2 regions of the Komagataeibacter sp. FNDCF1 genome follow, and region 1 is predicted to be linked to the other one. Evidence: predicted binding sites of a transcription regulator. Region 1 holds the regulator's gene; the other holds the start of a gene.

Region 1 (7,850 bases):
CTGATCAACGGCTTCAGCCGGTTCAGCGCGGGAGCGGACTTTACCGATGGAATACCCCGAAGGGTGATCGCACGCATGCATACCGGCCTGAACCGTGCGCCTGAAGGACTGCTGCGCAGCTTCCGTCAGCGCGCGGGCATCGACACGCCCCTGCCGCCCCATATCGAACGTGACAGGTTGGACCGCGGCCTGCAGGACCTGATGGACATGGATTGCAGGCCGGACCTGCGGGATGTCACATGCCCCGTTCATGTCATGGCCGGAACGCGCGACGCCATTGCGCCGGCGAGCCTGACGCGGGCCTGTTTCCCGCCCCCGATACTGAATTCCATCCAGTGGCTGGACGGGGGTCATCTGCTTCCCCTGACCCATGCCGCACAATGTGCCCACGCCATTACAGCCATGACCCGACGGATATCCACGCCATGACCCGCAATGCCCGCATTGCCGCATGTTTTGACGCAGCCCATGATTATGAACAGGCTGCCCGCGTCCAACGCATGGCGGCACAGGAACTGGCCCGCCGCATCGGTTACCACCATGGAATGGATGCGCCGTCACGCATTCTCGAGATCGGTTGTGGCACCGGCCTGCTGACCCGTGAACTGCGGCGGCTTTTCCCCAAAGCCCATATTACCGCAACCGATATCGCCCCCCGCATGCTGGAACGCCTGGCACGGCGGATGCCTAACGATGACCGCCTGACCCTGCGCCAGATGGATGGTGAGGCCCCGGATGCGACTGGCCCCTTTGACCTGATATGCTCCAGCCTGGCCATGCAGTGGTTCCATCACCGCTCACAGGCACTGCATGGCCTGGCGGCATTACTGGCGCCGGGGGGGCGGATGGCTTTCGCCACGCTGGCGGATGGCAGCTTCGCGCAGTGGCGGGCGGCATATGACCGGACGGGCGTAACCTGTCCGATGCCGGATTATCCCACGCAGGACGCGTTGCAGCGGGAATGGCCCGTTTCCGGCGCGGGACTGTGGCAAATCACGGAAATTGTCGATACACCGTCAACACCGCTGGCCTTCGCCCGTGAACTCAGGGCCATAGGTGCCACCCATACGGAACACGCGCCCGCCACGCCGGGACAGATGCGTCGCGTGCTGGCGGCCGCACGGGCCCGTCCCTTTGCCATGTCCTATCAGGTGGCATATGGCCAGTTTCACCGCGCACTCTGGCCCGGCGTGTTTGTAACCGGCACGGATACGGATGTGGGCAAGACCGTAGCGTCCGCAGCCCTGGTCCATGCATGGAAAGCCGCTTACTGGAAGCCACTGCAGAGCGGCACGGACGATGCACCATCGGACAGCACGGGCGTGCGCGGGTTGACGGGACTGGATGCGACGCGGCTCTACCCGCCAGCCGCAAGCTTCGGCGCATCCCTCTCACCCGAGGACGCGGCGCGCCATGCCCATACCCGCATCGACCCCGCCGCCATTACCCTGCCGCCCCATGACGGCACACGCGGGCCGCTGGTCGTGGAAGGGGCAGGGGGCGTGTTCGTGCCCATTGCCGAAAACTACCTCATGATCGATCTCATGGCCCGACTTGCCCTGCCCGTGGTGCTGGTCGCGCGCAGCACGCTTGGTACGATCAATCATACGCTGCTCAGCCTGGCTGCCCTGCGTGCCCGTGGCCTGCGGGTAGCGGGGGTCATCCTGAATGGTCCGGCCGAACCCAATGGCCGCAGCGCCATCGAACGGCACGGGCAGGTGCGGATACTGGCCGAGTTCCCGCTCCTGTCCCCGATGGGGCCGCAGGCGGTAGCACAACTGGCGCGCCGCCTGCCGTCCTGGGCGCAAATTACGGGCGAAGCCGTCAGTAACGGCGGATAAGCCCCGCAAGCGTGCCCTGTACGCTGACGCGCGATAAGGGCAGGACACGGGTTTCGTAATGGGTGTTGGCGGGAATGAGTGCGATCCCGTCCTTTTCATGCCGGATGCGCTTGAGCGTGACTTCCTCGCCATCGATCAGGGCCACGACAATCTGGCCATCCGTAGCCTGCATGCCCTCACGGATGATCACCATGTCCCCATCCAGGATGCCGGCATCCTGCATCGAATCGCCCATGACCTCCAGCGCGTAGTGACCGGCCTTGCCCAACATGTCCGCCGGGACGGAAATGCGGGTGGTCGTGGTGTTGATCGCCTCGATCGGGTTGCCTGCCGCCACGCGCCCGACGAAGGGCACTTCCACCACCGCAGCGTGGAAAATCTCGGGGGGCATGGCCGGTGGGGGCACGGGCGCCTGCACGGGGGGGGGAGGCACCTCGATATCCGGCAGGCGCAGGATCTCCAGCGCGCGCGCACGATGGTGCCGGCGATGCAGGAACCCACGTTCCTCCAGCGCCGAGATCAGCCGGTGAATACCGGACTTCGAGCGCAGACCGAGCGCGTCCTTCATTTCATCGAAGGAAGGGGAAAACCCCGTCCGGCGCAGATGGCCGTCTATGAACAGCAAAAGCTCATGCTGTTTTTTCGTGAGCATGCGATGTATCCTTTTGCCGTGGGCAAGACTACCGGGGCGGGGATGCAACGGAACAAATCAAAAACCCGCATCCATGTTCTATATTGGTTCCATATCCGCAGTCAACCGGCTTTCACACACGCGCTCAGCCTGGAACATGGTCGATGCGGATGATGTCGCACATTTCCCCGCATCTGGCGGCAGGGGCGTGGGGCGCGCGCAGCACCAGCGCCTGGCTTTGAGCCAGCACATGCAGCATGGCCGAGTCCTGGACGGGAAAGGGCGTGGCCACAAGTCGGCCCGCCGCGTCATGTGCAAGGCGTGCGCGCAGATGGTCCATACGCTGGTCATTGGTCGGCACATCGGCGCCCAGGACGGCCCGTACGGGGGGCTGGATCGCCTGCGCGATGCCCGCCATCCGCCGCAGGGCGGGCAGCACGAACACGATGGAACAGACAAAGGCCGCCACCGGGTTGCCCGGCAGGCCGATGAACGGCAGGCGACCCAGATGACCGTACATGAGCGGCTTGCCCGGCCGCATGGCAATCTTCCAGAAATCGGTTTTCATGCCGACCTGCTCCAGCCCGCGCCGCACCAGGTCATGGCTGCCCACACTCGCACCGCCTGCCGTGACCAGCATGTCCACGCCATCAACCATGCGTTCAAGTGTTGCAAGATCCGCCATGTCGTCACGCAGCGCGGGCAGCATGACCGGTTCGGCCCCGGCGGCGCGCAGCAGGGCCGCCAGCATCGGCGTATTGGAATTGGCAATCTGTCCCGGCCCGACCGGGCTGCCGGGCAGCAGCAGTTCATCCCCCGTGGCGGCAATGGCCACGCGCGGGCGGCGGGCCACTTCCAGCCATGCATGGTTGGCCGCTGCCGCCACACCGACATCCTGCGCCGAAAGCCTGCAACCCGCCGGGATGATGACCTGCCCCGTCGCGAAATCCTGTCCCAGCCTCCGTACATAGGTGCCGGGGGCAAGAGTGTGGGTGGTGCTGATGGTGGCGCCATCCGCGCTGGCATTTTCCTGTATCAGCACGGCATCCGTACCTGCGGGCATGACGCTGCCGGTAAAGATGCGTACGCATTCCCCCGCGCCCACCTGGCCTGCGAAGGGATGACCCGCCGGGGCGTGACCAATGCAGGCAAGGCGTACGCCCCGCGCGTGCAGGTCCGCCGCACGCACCGCGTACCCATCCATGGAGGAAACATCCGCCGGGGGATTGGACAGGCGCGCGCGTACGGGCGCGGCGCTGACACGGCCACAGGCGTCGGTCAGGGCGACGACTTCGGTGGGGAGGGGGAAAACGCCTTCAAGAACCCGTTTTTGCGCTTCGGCGACACTCAACATCGTACCCGGCACTCCTTTTTTACCCGTTATGGACGAATTTAAGCAGAAATATCGGTCAGGGTGCTTGACCTCAGCCTTGTGTATGCGCATTTTCCGCCAACTTGAACCACTGCTGCACCTGAGTGTTCCAGCAGCGGCGGAGCAGTGCTGAGGATATCATGGCCAAGAGCAACACCATTCAGATCAAACTCGTCTCCACGGCGGACACCGGCTACTTCTACGTGACCAAGAAGAATGCCCGCGCCCAGACCGGCAAGATGGAACTGCGGAAATACGACCCCGTCGCACGCAAGCACGTGGCCTTCCGCGAAGCGAAGATCAAATAACTTTCCGCCCCGGCGGATACAAAAAAACCCCGGCGGAAACGACCGGGGTTTTTTTGTGCCTCCACCCAGGCGGGTACGGTCTTCAGTACAGATGGTCATGGTCGCCATAGGGCACGACAATCTCATCCTGACGCGCAAGGTTCTGCATGGAACGGGCACGCTCATCCAGCAGGTCGGTATCCAGCGCCCCTTCCTTCAACCCGCGCACCCGGCGCAGCCAGACTTCCTGTTCGGCTGTCGCGTCGTGCTGTGCGGCGCGGGCTTCATCAAGCAGGTGCAACTGGGTGGCATAGCTGTGCAGCCCATGTTCCCCGCGCATGACATTCCAGCCAAAATAGGCGGTGAGCCCGATGAACAGGGCAGGGGGAATGGTGACGTGCAATACACGCCGCATGATCTTGCCCAGTTGCATTCCACTTTCTCCCTGCCTTGATGTGCCGGACGGGCTTACCCCGTCCGGCGCGGTCTGTCACCCGTTCTTCAGGATCGTACGCCCGGCATAACGGGCAGCAGTAGCCAGTTCGTTCTCGATACGGATCAGCTGGTTGTATTTCGCCGTCCGGTCCGAGCGCGAAAGCGACCCGGTCTTGATCTGCCCGCAATTGGTCGCAACCGCCAGGTCGGCAATCGTGCTGTCCTCCGTCTCGCCCGAACGGTGGCTCATCACCGCCGTATAGCCTGCGTGCTGCGCCATCTGCACGGCTTCCAGCGTCTCGCTCAGCGTGCCGATCTGGTTGACCTTGACCAGCAGCGAGTTGGCCACGCCATCCTTGATGCCCCGGCGCAGGCGGTCAGGATTGGTCACGAACAGGTCATCGCCCACAAGCTGCAGCTTGTGGCCCAGATTGGCAGTCAGTTCGGCCCAGCCTTCCCAGTCATCTTCCGCCAAGCCATCCTCGATCGAAATGATGGGATAGCGGGCGGACAGATCGGCCAGATAGGCGATCATGCCAGCAGCATCCAGGCTCCTGTCCTCGCCCTTCAGCTCATACCGGCCATCCTTGTAGAACTCGGTCGCGGCGCAATCGAGTGCGAAGGTCACGTCGTCGCCCGGCCGGTAGCCTGCTGCCTCGATCGCGCGCATCATGAAGCCCAGCGCCTCGTCAGCGGATTTGAGTGCGGGGGCAAACCCGCCCTCATCGCCAACATTGGTGTTGTAACCGGCACCCGACAGGCTTTTCTTGAGCTGGGCGAAGATTTCGGAGCCCATGCGGATCGCGTCGGTTACGGTTGGCGCGCCAACCGGCTGGATCATGAATTCCTGTATGTCGATGGGGTTATCCGCATGCTGGCCGCCGTTGATGATGTTCATCATCGGTACGGGCAGGGTGCGGGCATACACGCCGCCCACATAGCGGTACAGCGGCACCTGCAGTTCCTGCGCCGAAGCCTTAGCCACGGCGAGTGATACGCCAAGAATTGCATTTGCACCCAGGCGGGACTTGTTGGGCGTGCCATCAAGGTCGATCATCGCCTCATCAATGGCGACCTGATCGCTCGATTCCACGCCCTGCAGGGCTTCAAGGATTTCATGCTCGACATGGCCCGCGGCCTTGAGCACGCCCTTGCCGCCAAAGCGCCCGGGGTCACCATCGCGCAGTTCCACCGCTTCATGCGCGCCGGTGGATGCACCCGATGGCACGGCGGCACGGCCCTTGGCGCCGGATGCCAGTTCCACGTCCACCTCGATGGTGGGATTGCCGCGACTGTCGAGGATTTCGCGGGCGATGATATCGATAATGGCGCTCATGGTATCTGTTTCCTCAGATTTGACATTATGGGGATACGGCATACGACCGCACGCATATCCTGCCTCACGATAACAGATGCCACGCATCATGCCAGAGCGGGCTATACACATCATGACCAGATTCAGGAGAGTCCCGCCATGAAACGCCTGCCCCTGCTTGCCGTCGTCACCGCCATCGCCAGCCTGCTGCCGCTGCTTGGCTGTACCTGCGCAATCCTGTTCCTGACGCCGGACCATACACCGCGCCTGCTTACGGCGGCGGTAGGCTATGGCGCTGTCATGCTGTCCTTTCTTGGTGCGGTGCACTGGGGGCTGGCGCTGGAGCAGCCTGACATCATCCCGGCAGGCGGCACGCAGCGCCTGACCAACATGCGGCTGGCGCTGGGGGGAATGCCCGCAATCATCGGCTGGGTCGGGCTGTGTGCTGCAACCGTACGGGAACTGGCCGGGCTGCTCATCGTGATTGCGGGCTTCATAGCTGTAGGCATCGGTCAGCGCATGGCGTGGCAACGTGGCGCCATGCCGCGCGGGTACCTGACAGTGCAGTGGTTTGTCATCTGCCTGGCGGAACTGTGCTTCCTGACCATACTTGCGGCATGCATGGGCATGCGCCCGGCACAGTAGGAAATCGGGCAAAATGCACTGTTGAAAAACAAATAAAATTTTCTGGTGAAGCTTTTCTAAAAAAGGGCGGCATCCGAAAACCGTCGTTTCCGTATCAGTCTGTCTTTATGGGCGGACCGACTTTGCTGCATAATAAAAAACCCCGGCACATCAGATGTGCCGGGGTTTTTGCATTCAGGCCACCTGTGCTCAGGTGTTCTGCAGGGCGCGCAGTACATCCGCCGGGCGCACCGGCATATGGCGCAGGCGCACACCCACGGCGTTGAAGATGGCATTGCCAATGGCTGGCCCCACCACCGTCGTGCCCGGCTCACCCAGACCCATCGGTTTTTCCGTGCTGGGCAGGAATTCGATATCCATGTCCGGCGTATCGGCAATACGCAGCGGGGTGTAGGTGTTCAGGTTGCGGTCAACCGGCATACCGTTGACAATTTCCGTATTCTCGAACAGCACCATGCTCAGGCCCCACAGCGCGGCGCCCTCGGTCTGGGCCTTCGCACCATCGGGGTCAACCACGGTGCCCGCATCCACCACGATGGTCAGCTTCTGGCAGGTCACGACACCGGTGCTGCGGTCAACATGCACCTGCGCCACGCAACCGATCCATGTCGGCATGCCGCGTTCCTGTCCCGCCGTGGTGGCGAGACCCATCGCGGTATCCTTGGGCAGACTGGTCTTGCCCCAGTTCACCTTTTCCATAAGCCGGCGCACGACAGCAGCCTGACGCAGCGCGCCACCCACAGAATCCGGTGCCTGACCCTTGTTGCGACCCTGCGCGGTCAGCAGGTCAAGACGGAACTGGGCAGGGTCTTTCTTCTGGCGGTGCGCGACCTCATCAAGGAAGCACTCGACCCCCCAGCTGGTCCAGCCGGGGCTGACCGAACGCAGCCAGCCGGGGCGGAAGGTCTTTTCCGCCAGGTCGTTACGCAGCGCACGGACACGGAAGGCACCCACTTCGTACCAGTGGTCGCCACCGGCGATGGCAAACTGGTCATACGGCTTGCCATCAACGCCCTTTTCCATGAACGCTTCGGCCATCACACCCGTGGGCCAGCCCGCAGCGGCCTGGTAATCCATGGCCGTGATCTTGTCGCTGCCATCAAACGCCATGCGGACACGCTGGACCGAAGGCGAACGGAAGGAATCGAACTGCATGTCATCCGAGCGGGTCAGGATCAGCTTGACCGGCTTGCCCCCCAGCGCCTTTGACGCAAGGGCGGCGGGAATCATGTAGTCACCGTTCAGGCGACGGCCAAACCCGCCACCCAGCAGGTAGCTGCGCAGGATCACCTTGCTTTCGGGCACCTGCAGCGACTTGGCCAGC
Region 2 (7,850 bases), on a different contig from region 1:
GGTATTCGTTTGAGATGGCGCTCAAGACAGTGCGGGCCGGTATTGCCGTCGTGGTCGCGATTTCCGCCCCGACGTATCGCGCCTTCCGTACCGCTGAAAAGATGAACCAGACTCTAATTGCCATTGCGCGACAGGACGAGCAGACGCTGTTCTGCGGCGGCAGGCGTCTTACGGGATTGTATCCCACATCCTGAACAAATAAAAAGCTTCCATTATCCTGTTCGTTCCGGAACATGAAGAAAATTATCACATCCATAGGGAAATGATCGCGCGCCCCGGTCGCCAGCGAGTATGTATTCGCGGGGTATGACATGTTTCTCAAGCAGTTGTACTATCTTCGGGAGATAGACAAATTCAAGAGCTTCTCGCAGGCGGCGGCTGCATGCAACGTATCGCAGCCATCCCTTTCACGTGCCATACGTGTCATGAAGGAAGAGCTTGGCGTTGTTATTGTCGACCGGAAGAGGAAAGTGTTTGGCCTGACGCCGAAAGGTGTCCAGATCCTCAGATGGGGACATGAAATTCTGCGAGGAGTTTTAGAAATCCAGAATGTCGTCTCCCTATCTCATCAGAAGCTGGCTGGTACAATTAAAATCGGCGTAGTTCCAATTGCAGTTCATGTCATTCCTCTTCTGATGGATCTTGTGAAGGATCATATCGGGGATTTCATCTGTGATGTTCTGATTCTGTCTAATGCCGAGATCATTGAAAAGCTGAATATAAAGCAGATAGATATCGGGATCATGTATTGTGAGGAGTGTCCCAAAGCCCCGGCCTTTGTCATGCATTAACTTTATAAGGAAAAACAGGTTCTAGCTGGCGCTAAATCTTACGATTTCCCGCCTGGCGATGAGATTAGCTGGGAAGCCGCAGCACAGTTCCCTCTTATCTTGCTCAGCCGGAGCATGCGTTGCCGGAAATTTGTCGATGTGGGGTTCCGAACTGCAGGCGTAAAATCGATAGTCTGGCCTGAGATTACTTTCCTGGAACTGATTCATGCTTCAATCATGATCTGCCACACCCGCCGACTTCATATTTTACATTTGGGCTACGCGCATAAATCTGTGCCTCGAGTTTGCCGCGTGGGTCATTTCATGTTTCGAGGATTTGGCAACGTCAGTCGAGAGCGCAGAGATTCAGATATTTTGACGGGCGGGAACAGTTCGGCTTTGTGAATAGACCACTATTTCCCATCTGGCGGACGCTCAGGTTCGGAAAAGGCTATGAGCGACATCACACAGCAATGCTTCGCCCTTTTCCAGCGTCGCTACCACGGCGAGGCGGGAGTGCGGATATTCGTATTGGCCCGATCACCGGTGTTGGAGAAAATGTCCGATAAAGGCGGAAGATTGGATTGGCGGTACGTTCAGGCGTGATTCTGTCCGCCTCCCGGATCCCCTGCTGGCTACTGGTTATCGCATAGAGGTTGCCCCTCACGCTTTTCTTTCGCGAGTCCGGATATGAGTGCCCTGCCGGGCAGTATCCACCCTGCAGGATGGGGATGGCCGGACTGTTCCTGATAAACCCCTGCAATCCAGACAGTTTTCATCAAGCCACGATCGGCCGACAGGCCTGTACCCGCGTCCGGATCACAGTCGCTTTTCCAGGATGGGTTGACATTCGTCACCGTACCAGAACAAATAACGAACACAATCACTGATTCCATGCCAGAAACACCCGAATGGACTGTCCGACCCCATGCCCGCATCTCAACCACGTCCCGCGCTGGAGGCGCTGAGAGCACAGGTCAGCCGCCTCGAAGGCCAGGGCCGGCGCAGGCGGGGCGTGCTGCCCTTCGGGGTGCCCGAGATTGACGGTCGCCTGCCAGACGGCGGACTGGCGCTGGGCGCGCTGCATGAAGTGGCAGGCGGCGGCCATGACGCCCTGAATGCAGCGGCATCCGGCCTGTTTTCCGCCGGAATCGCAGCGCGGACAAGGGGCAAGGTACTGTGGATCGCCACCCGTCAGGACCTGTATGCCCCCGCACTGCAGCAGGTCGGCCTGTCGGCGCGACGGACCATCTATGTCGCAGCCAGTTCGGACGTCGATGTGCTGGCCTGTTTCGAGGAGGCATTGCGCCATCAGGGGCTGGGCGCAGTCGTCGCCGAGGTGGCCCGCCTGTCCATGACCGCGTCACGTCGCCTGCAGCTGGCGGCCGAGACATCCGGCGCACTGGGCATCGCCATACGGCGCTGGCGGCGGCAGACGGATGCGGCGGATTTCGGCCAGCCCACCGCTTCGGTCACCCGGTGGCGGGTATCCGTCCTCCCATCCGTGCCGCTGCCAGTGCCCGGCGTCGGCCGGTCCCGCTGGCTGCTGGAACTGATCCGTGCCCGCGCGGGCGAATGCGCCGATTTTGAAGTGGAGGCCTGTGATGCCAAAGGGAGACTGGCACCGTGTCGTCTCGCTCTACCTGCCGCTCTGGCCGACAGACCGGCTCAGGAAGCGGCTGGGAACCGACGCGCCCGCGCCTGACCGCCCGCTGGCGCTCGTCGGACGGGAAGGGCGGCGACGGGTCGTGCTATCGGTCGATCTCGCCGCCCGCAGGCTGGGCCTGCGTCCCGGCATGCCTGTTGCGAAAGCGCAGGCGCTCCATCCCGATCTGCTCATCATGGATGCCGACCCGGACGGTGACCGGGCAGGGCTGGAGCGGCTAGCGCTGTGGTTCCAGCACCGCATCGCTCCCATCGTGGCCCCCGATCCACCCGACGGCATCGTGCTGGATACGACCGGTGCCGATCACCTGCATGGGGGCGAGGCCGTCATGCTGGAGAACATGGTCACCCGCCTGAAGAAGTCCGGAATGACGGCCCGGGCCGCGATTGCCGATACATGGGGTGCCGCCCATGCGCTGGCGCGCTATGGCCGGGGACGTATCACCCTCGTGCCGCCCGGTGAGACGGCGGCAGCGATTGTCGACCTGCCCATCGAGGCCCTGCGCCTGCCAGAGGATATCATTGATGGCCTCCATGGGCTGGGCGTGTCACGCATCGGCCCGCTGGCCGGTATGCCGCGCGCACCGCTGGCCCTGCGCTTCGGCCTGGATGTCGCCCGCAGGCTGGACCAGGCTTTCGGGCGGCAGGCGGAAGCCATTGTCCCGGTCCGGCTGCAGGCGCCGGTGCAGGTCAGCCGGAACTTTGCCGAACCGATCAGCGCAGCCGAGACCATTGCCCGCTACATCACCAAACTCGTGCCGCCCCTGTGCGCCGGGTTGGAGGAACGCGAGCAGGGCGTGCGCCGCCTCGACCTGCTGCTGCACCGGGTGGACAGCCGAACCGAGGCCCTGCGCGTGGCCACGGCCCTGCCGGTGCGGGATGTCAGACGCCTGACCCGTCTGCTCTGTGACAGGATCGAGACCATCGATCCGGGCTTCGGGATCGAGCGCATGGTGCTGACCGCGTCGCTGGCCGAGCCGATCCTGCACCGCCAGGGTGTCTCCGCCCTGATCGAGGAAGAAGAGGCCGACGTCTCCGACCTGATCGATACCCTGGCCAACCGCGTCGGCACGCAGGCCCTGTATCGCTTCGCCCCGGTGGAAAGCGATGTGCCAGAGCGGGCCGTCTGCCGCGTGCCCGCACTCGCACCCGAGGACGGAAAGGAGTGGCCGGATCACTGGCCGCGCCCCACGCGCCTGCTGCCCCGTCCCGAGCCGATCCAGACCATGGCGATGTTGCCCGACCATCCGCCGGTCTTCTTCATCTGGCGCGGCATCCGCCGCCGGATCAGATGCGCCGATGGCCCTGAGCGCGTGTTTGGCGAATGGTGGAAAGGGGATGCCGAACTGACCACCGTGCGGGACTATTTCCGGGTGGAAGATACCAGCGGCGAGACATTCTGGGTTTACCGGACCGGGGATGGCGAACATGGCGAGACCGGTTCGCAGGGCTGGTTCCTGCACGGTCTCTTTGAATGAGCGTGCAGTACGTCGAACTGCAGGTGACGAGTTATTTCTCGTTCCTGCGCGGCGCGTCCTCACCGATTGAACTGTTCGAGCAGGCGAAGACCCTTGGCATTGAAGCGCTGGGCATCTGCGACCGCAATTCCCTGGCGGGCATGGTGCAGGCCCATGTCGCTGCCAAAGAGACCGGCATCCGCCTGGTCGTGGGCTGCCGTCTGGACCTTGCCGATTTCGCGCCCGTGCTGGTCTATCCGACGGACCGAGCCGCCTATGGTTGCCTGTGCCGGCTGCTCACCCTTGGCAAGGCCCGGGCGGGGAAGGGGAAATGCCATCTGCTCTGGGAGGATCTGGTGGCATGGGGCGAAGGGCTCCTTGTGATCCTGCTCCCGGACACGGCGGATGATGCCTGCGCCCTGCATCTGCGCAAGCTGCAGGACGCCTTTGCCGACCGGGCCTATATGGCGCTGACCCTGCGGCGCCGGCCCAATGACCAGATGCGGCTGTATGAACTGGCGAACCTCGCCCGGCAGGCGCGTGTGCCAGCGGTCGTGACCAATGACGTGCTGTTCCACACCCATGACCGGCGCATCCTGCAGGATGTGGTGACCTGCATCCGCAACCACACCACCATCGACGAAGCCGGGTTCGCGCGTGAGCGCCATGCGGACCGCTACCTCAAGCCGCCTGCAGAAATGGCCCGGCTGTTCAGCCGCTATCCCGAAGCGATCGACCGGACCCATGAGATCGTGACCCGTTGTCGCTTCAGCCTTGATGACCTGGCCTACCAGTATCCCGACGAGGTCTCCATCCCCGGCCTGACGCCGCAGCAGGCGCTGGAATCCCTGACCTGGGAAGGGACGGCAACGGCCTATCCCGAAGGCATTCCGCCCGAGGTCAGAAAAACCCTCGACCATGAACTTGCCCTGATCGGGCGCATGGATTACGCGCCGTATTTCCTGACCGTCCACAGCATCGTCCGTTACGCCCGCTCGCAGGGCATCCTGTGCCAGGGGCGAGGATCGGCGGCCAATTCCGCTGTCTGCTACGTGCTGGGCATTACCGCCATCGATCCGGCACGGACGTCGCTGCTCTTCGAGCGGTTCGTCTCCGAAGAGCGCCGCGAGCCGCCCGATATCGACGTGGATTTCGAGCATGCGCGCCGGGAGCAGGTGATCCAGTGGATTTATGGTCATTATGGCCGCAACCACGCCGCCCTTACGGCCGTGGTCACGCGCTACCGTGCGAAGGGGGCGCTGCGCGATGTCGGCAAGGTCATGGGCCTGCCCGAAGACCTGATCCGCACCCTGTCCGGGCAGATCTGGGGCTGGGGGCGCAAGCTGGATGAGGACGCGCTGGATGAAACGGGGATCGACCTGTCCGACCGGCGGATCCGGCTGACGCTGGATCTGGCCCGGTGCCTGATCGGCGTGCCGCGCCACCTGTCGCAGCATCCCGGCGGGTTTGTCCTGACCCATGACCGGCTGGACGAACTGGTGCCGATCGAACCGGCGGCCATGGACGCTCGCCAGATCATCGAATGGGACAAGGACGATATCGACGTCCTGAAATTCATGAAGGTGGATGTGCTGGCCCTTGGCATGCTGACCTGCATGAAGAAGGGGCTGGACCTTCTGGCCGAACACAAGGGGCAGCATTACACGCTGCAGACCATCCCGGCCGAGGATCCGCGCACCTATGCCATGATCCGGAAGGCGGACACGATCGGGGTGTTCCAGATCGAGAGCCGCGCGCAGATGTCCATGCTGCCGCGGCTCAGGCCCCGGGTGTTCTATGATCTGGTGATCGAGGTGGCCATCGTCCGGCCCGGCCCCATCCAGATGGGGTGGACGGCCTCCATGCGACATCAATGTGCCATGATGAGGTCGGAAGACCATTCAGAGGAGACCGCCCGGATGAAAGTTACCATAATCGGCCTGGATATCGCCAAGTCTGTTTTTCAAGTGCATGGCACGGACGCAAGCGGAAAATGTCTGCTCAAGAAGAAACTCGGGCGGAGTGAAGTTATCTCATTCTTTGAAAAGCTGGAGCGCTGCCTGGTCGTACTCGAAGCCTGTAGCACGTCGCATCACTGGGCTCGTGTCATCCGTGACACCGGTCATGAGGTAAAACTCATTCCCCCTGAAATGGTCAAACCATTTGTCAAACGTGGCAAGAAAAACGATGCTGTTGATGCCGCCGCGATTTGTCTTGCCGCGATCCATCCCGACACGCGCTTCGTCCCGATTAAAAATCGGGAGCAGCAAAGCCTGTTATCGCTGCACTCAACTCGTACCCTTCTGGTCAAACAGCAAACGATGCTGGTGAATGCGTTGCGTGCACTTGCAGCGGAATTCGGTTTGATTGTTCCCCTTGGAAATGCCCGTCTCCCCGAACTTCTGGCGAAAATCGAAACCTCATCCAATCTGCCTGATGCCCTGAAACAGACAACCATGCTGCTCTTTGAACAGTATGGTCGACTGAACGAAAGCATAGAAAACCTGGAAGGAGGTATCCGGACACATGCCAAACAGGATGAAGATGCTCGCCGTCTTTTGACCATCCCGGGCATTGGTCCGGTAACCGCCTCCCTGATTGTCGCGTCTGTTACCGATATTGGGGCTTTCGATACGGCCCGGCACTTCGCAGCCTGGCTTGGTCTCGTACCGCGCCAGCATTCATCGGGCGGAAAAACCCGATTGGGCAGAATTACCAAAACGGGCAACCGGGAAATAAGAAAGATGCTCGTTCTGGGCGCAACATCCATGCTTTACCGCGCACAGAAATGGGATAGCGCTGCGGGAGTATGGCTTTGCAAGCTTCTGGAACGTCGCCCGGGCCGTCTGGCAACCGTGGCGTTAGCCAACAAGCTGGCCCGGATCATCTGGGTTTTGTTGTCGCGCAAAGAGATCTATCGTCCGGCCGGTCGCAGTGTCGCTATAGTCTGACATGTACCACCAGGATGATGGATACCGGAATAAGCTCCGGTAGATCCGGCAGTATGCACTGACCGCGTGATGGGAAAGACTGTAATCAGAAGCAGTTCAGGCAATACCGAATGTCCCCATGTGCCATTGAGCACGAGATCCAGATTGGTGCCTGACACGCAAGCGAACACCCATGATGGCCAGCGAAGGATTTCGCATAAACAGGCCGGACATAAGGGCGCATCTGACCGGATCTCCACATCATGACAGTATCAGTGCATTTCGCTGGAGCGAAAATACGCAGAAGAAAGATACGACAATGCAATCAATGTGACCTCTTGCATCGTAAAGGCCGTCCACATAAGGGCGACATGGTGCATCCCTATCTGCGCCGGCGGGCCGGGCAGGAAAAGGAAGTCTACCCGACGCCGGAACTCGAAAAGGTGCTCAGGAAGACGCTGGGCATTCCGCTATTCCAGGAACAGGTGATGCAGGTGGCCATGGTCTGCGCCGGGTTTTCGGCCTCCGAGGCCGACCAGCTGCGCCGCGCCATAGCCACCTTCAAGAACACCGGCACGGTCTCGCGCTTCCGCACGCGCCTGATCGAGGGCATGACGGCGCGCGGTTATCCCGAGACCTTTGCCGAGCGCATTTTCCAGCAACTGGAGGGGTTTGGCAGTTACGGCTTTCCCGAAAGCCATGCCGCCTCATTTGCCATCCTTGCCTATTCGTCATCCTGGATGAAATGCGCCAATCCGGATGTGTTTCTGGCAGCCCTCCTGAACAGCCAGCCCATGGGATTCTACGCCCCGGCCCAGCTTGTGCGCGATGCGCGCGAGCACGGGGTCGAGATCCGACCGATCTGCATCAACGCCTCGCGCTGGGACAGCACGCTTGAAGGCCCGGAGCGGGATGACGGGCTGTTTGCCGTCCGTCTGGGTATGAACCTGGTGAAAGGGCTGGCCAATGAGGATGCCGCCCGCATCGTGGCGGTGCGGGGCAACCGCCCCTTTGCCTCGGTCGACGAT

Evidence for each region. Region 1 encodes LexA, which represses DNA repair genes until DNA is damaged. Its sites were predicted from a motif close to TGTTCTANNTANGTTC; they were not measured.
Region 2: a site for LexA is predicted at 1,635-1,650, ahead of LDL32_RS17130 (ImuA family protein). Genes of this name have one in related genera too.

The regions. Positions count from the first base shown of each region.
Region 1 is NZ_JAIWOT010000001.1:900,105-907,954, forward strand. Features, by position in the region: gene LDL32_RS04225 (alpha/beta fold hydrolase) at 1-429, shown strand, start outside; gene bioD (dethiobiotin synthase) at 426-1,841, shown strand; gene lexA (transcriptional repressor LexA) at 1,825-2,493, opposite strand; gene glp (gephyrin-like molybdotransferase Glp) at 2,618-3,826, opposite strand; gene rpmG (50S ribosomal protein L33) at 3,985-4,152, shown strand; gene LDL32_RS04250 (septum formation initiator family protein) at 4,235-4,564, opposite strand; gene eno (phosphopyruvate hydratase) at 4,622-5,902, opposite strand; gene LDL32_RS04260 (DUF3429 domain-containing protein) at 6,041-6,526, shown strand; gene LDL32_RS04265 (molybdopterin cofactor-binding domain-containing protein) at 6,716-7,850, opposite strand, start outside.
Region 2 is NZ_JAIWOT010000002.1:87,964-95,813, reverse strand. Features, by position in the region: gene fdhD (formate dehydrogenase accessory sulfurtransferase FdhD) at 1-194, shown strand, start outside; gene LDL32_RS17140 (LysR family transcriptional regulator) at 312-791, shown strand; gene LDL32_RS17135 (hypothetical protein) at 1,224-1,376, shown strand; gene LDL32_RS17130 (ImuA family protein) at 1,699-2,475, shown strand; gene LDL32_RS17125 (DNA polymerase Y family protein) at 2,375-3,913, shown strand; gene LDL32_RS17120 (IS110 family transposase) at 3,910-6,843, shown strand; partial or broken gene LDL32_RS17115 (OB-fold nucleic acid binding domain-containing protein) at 7,179-7,850, shown strand, end outside.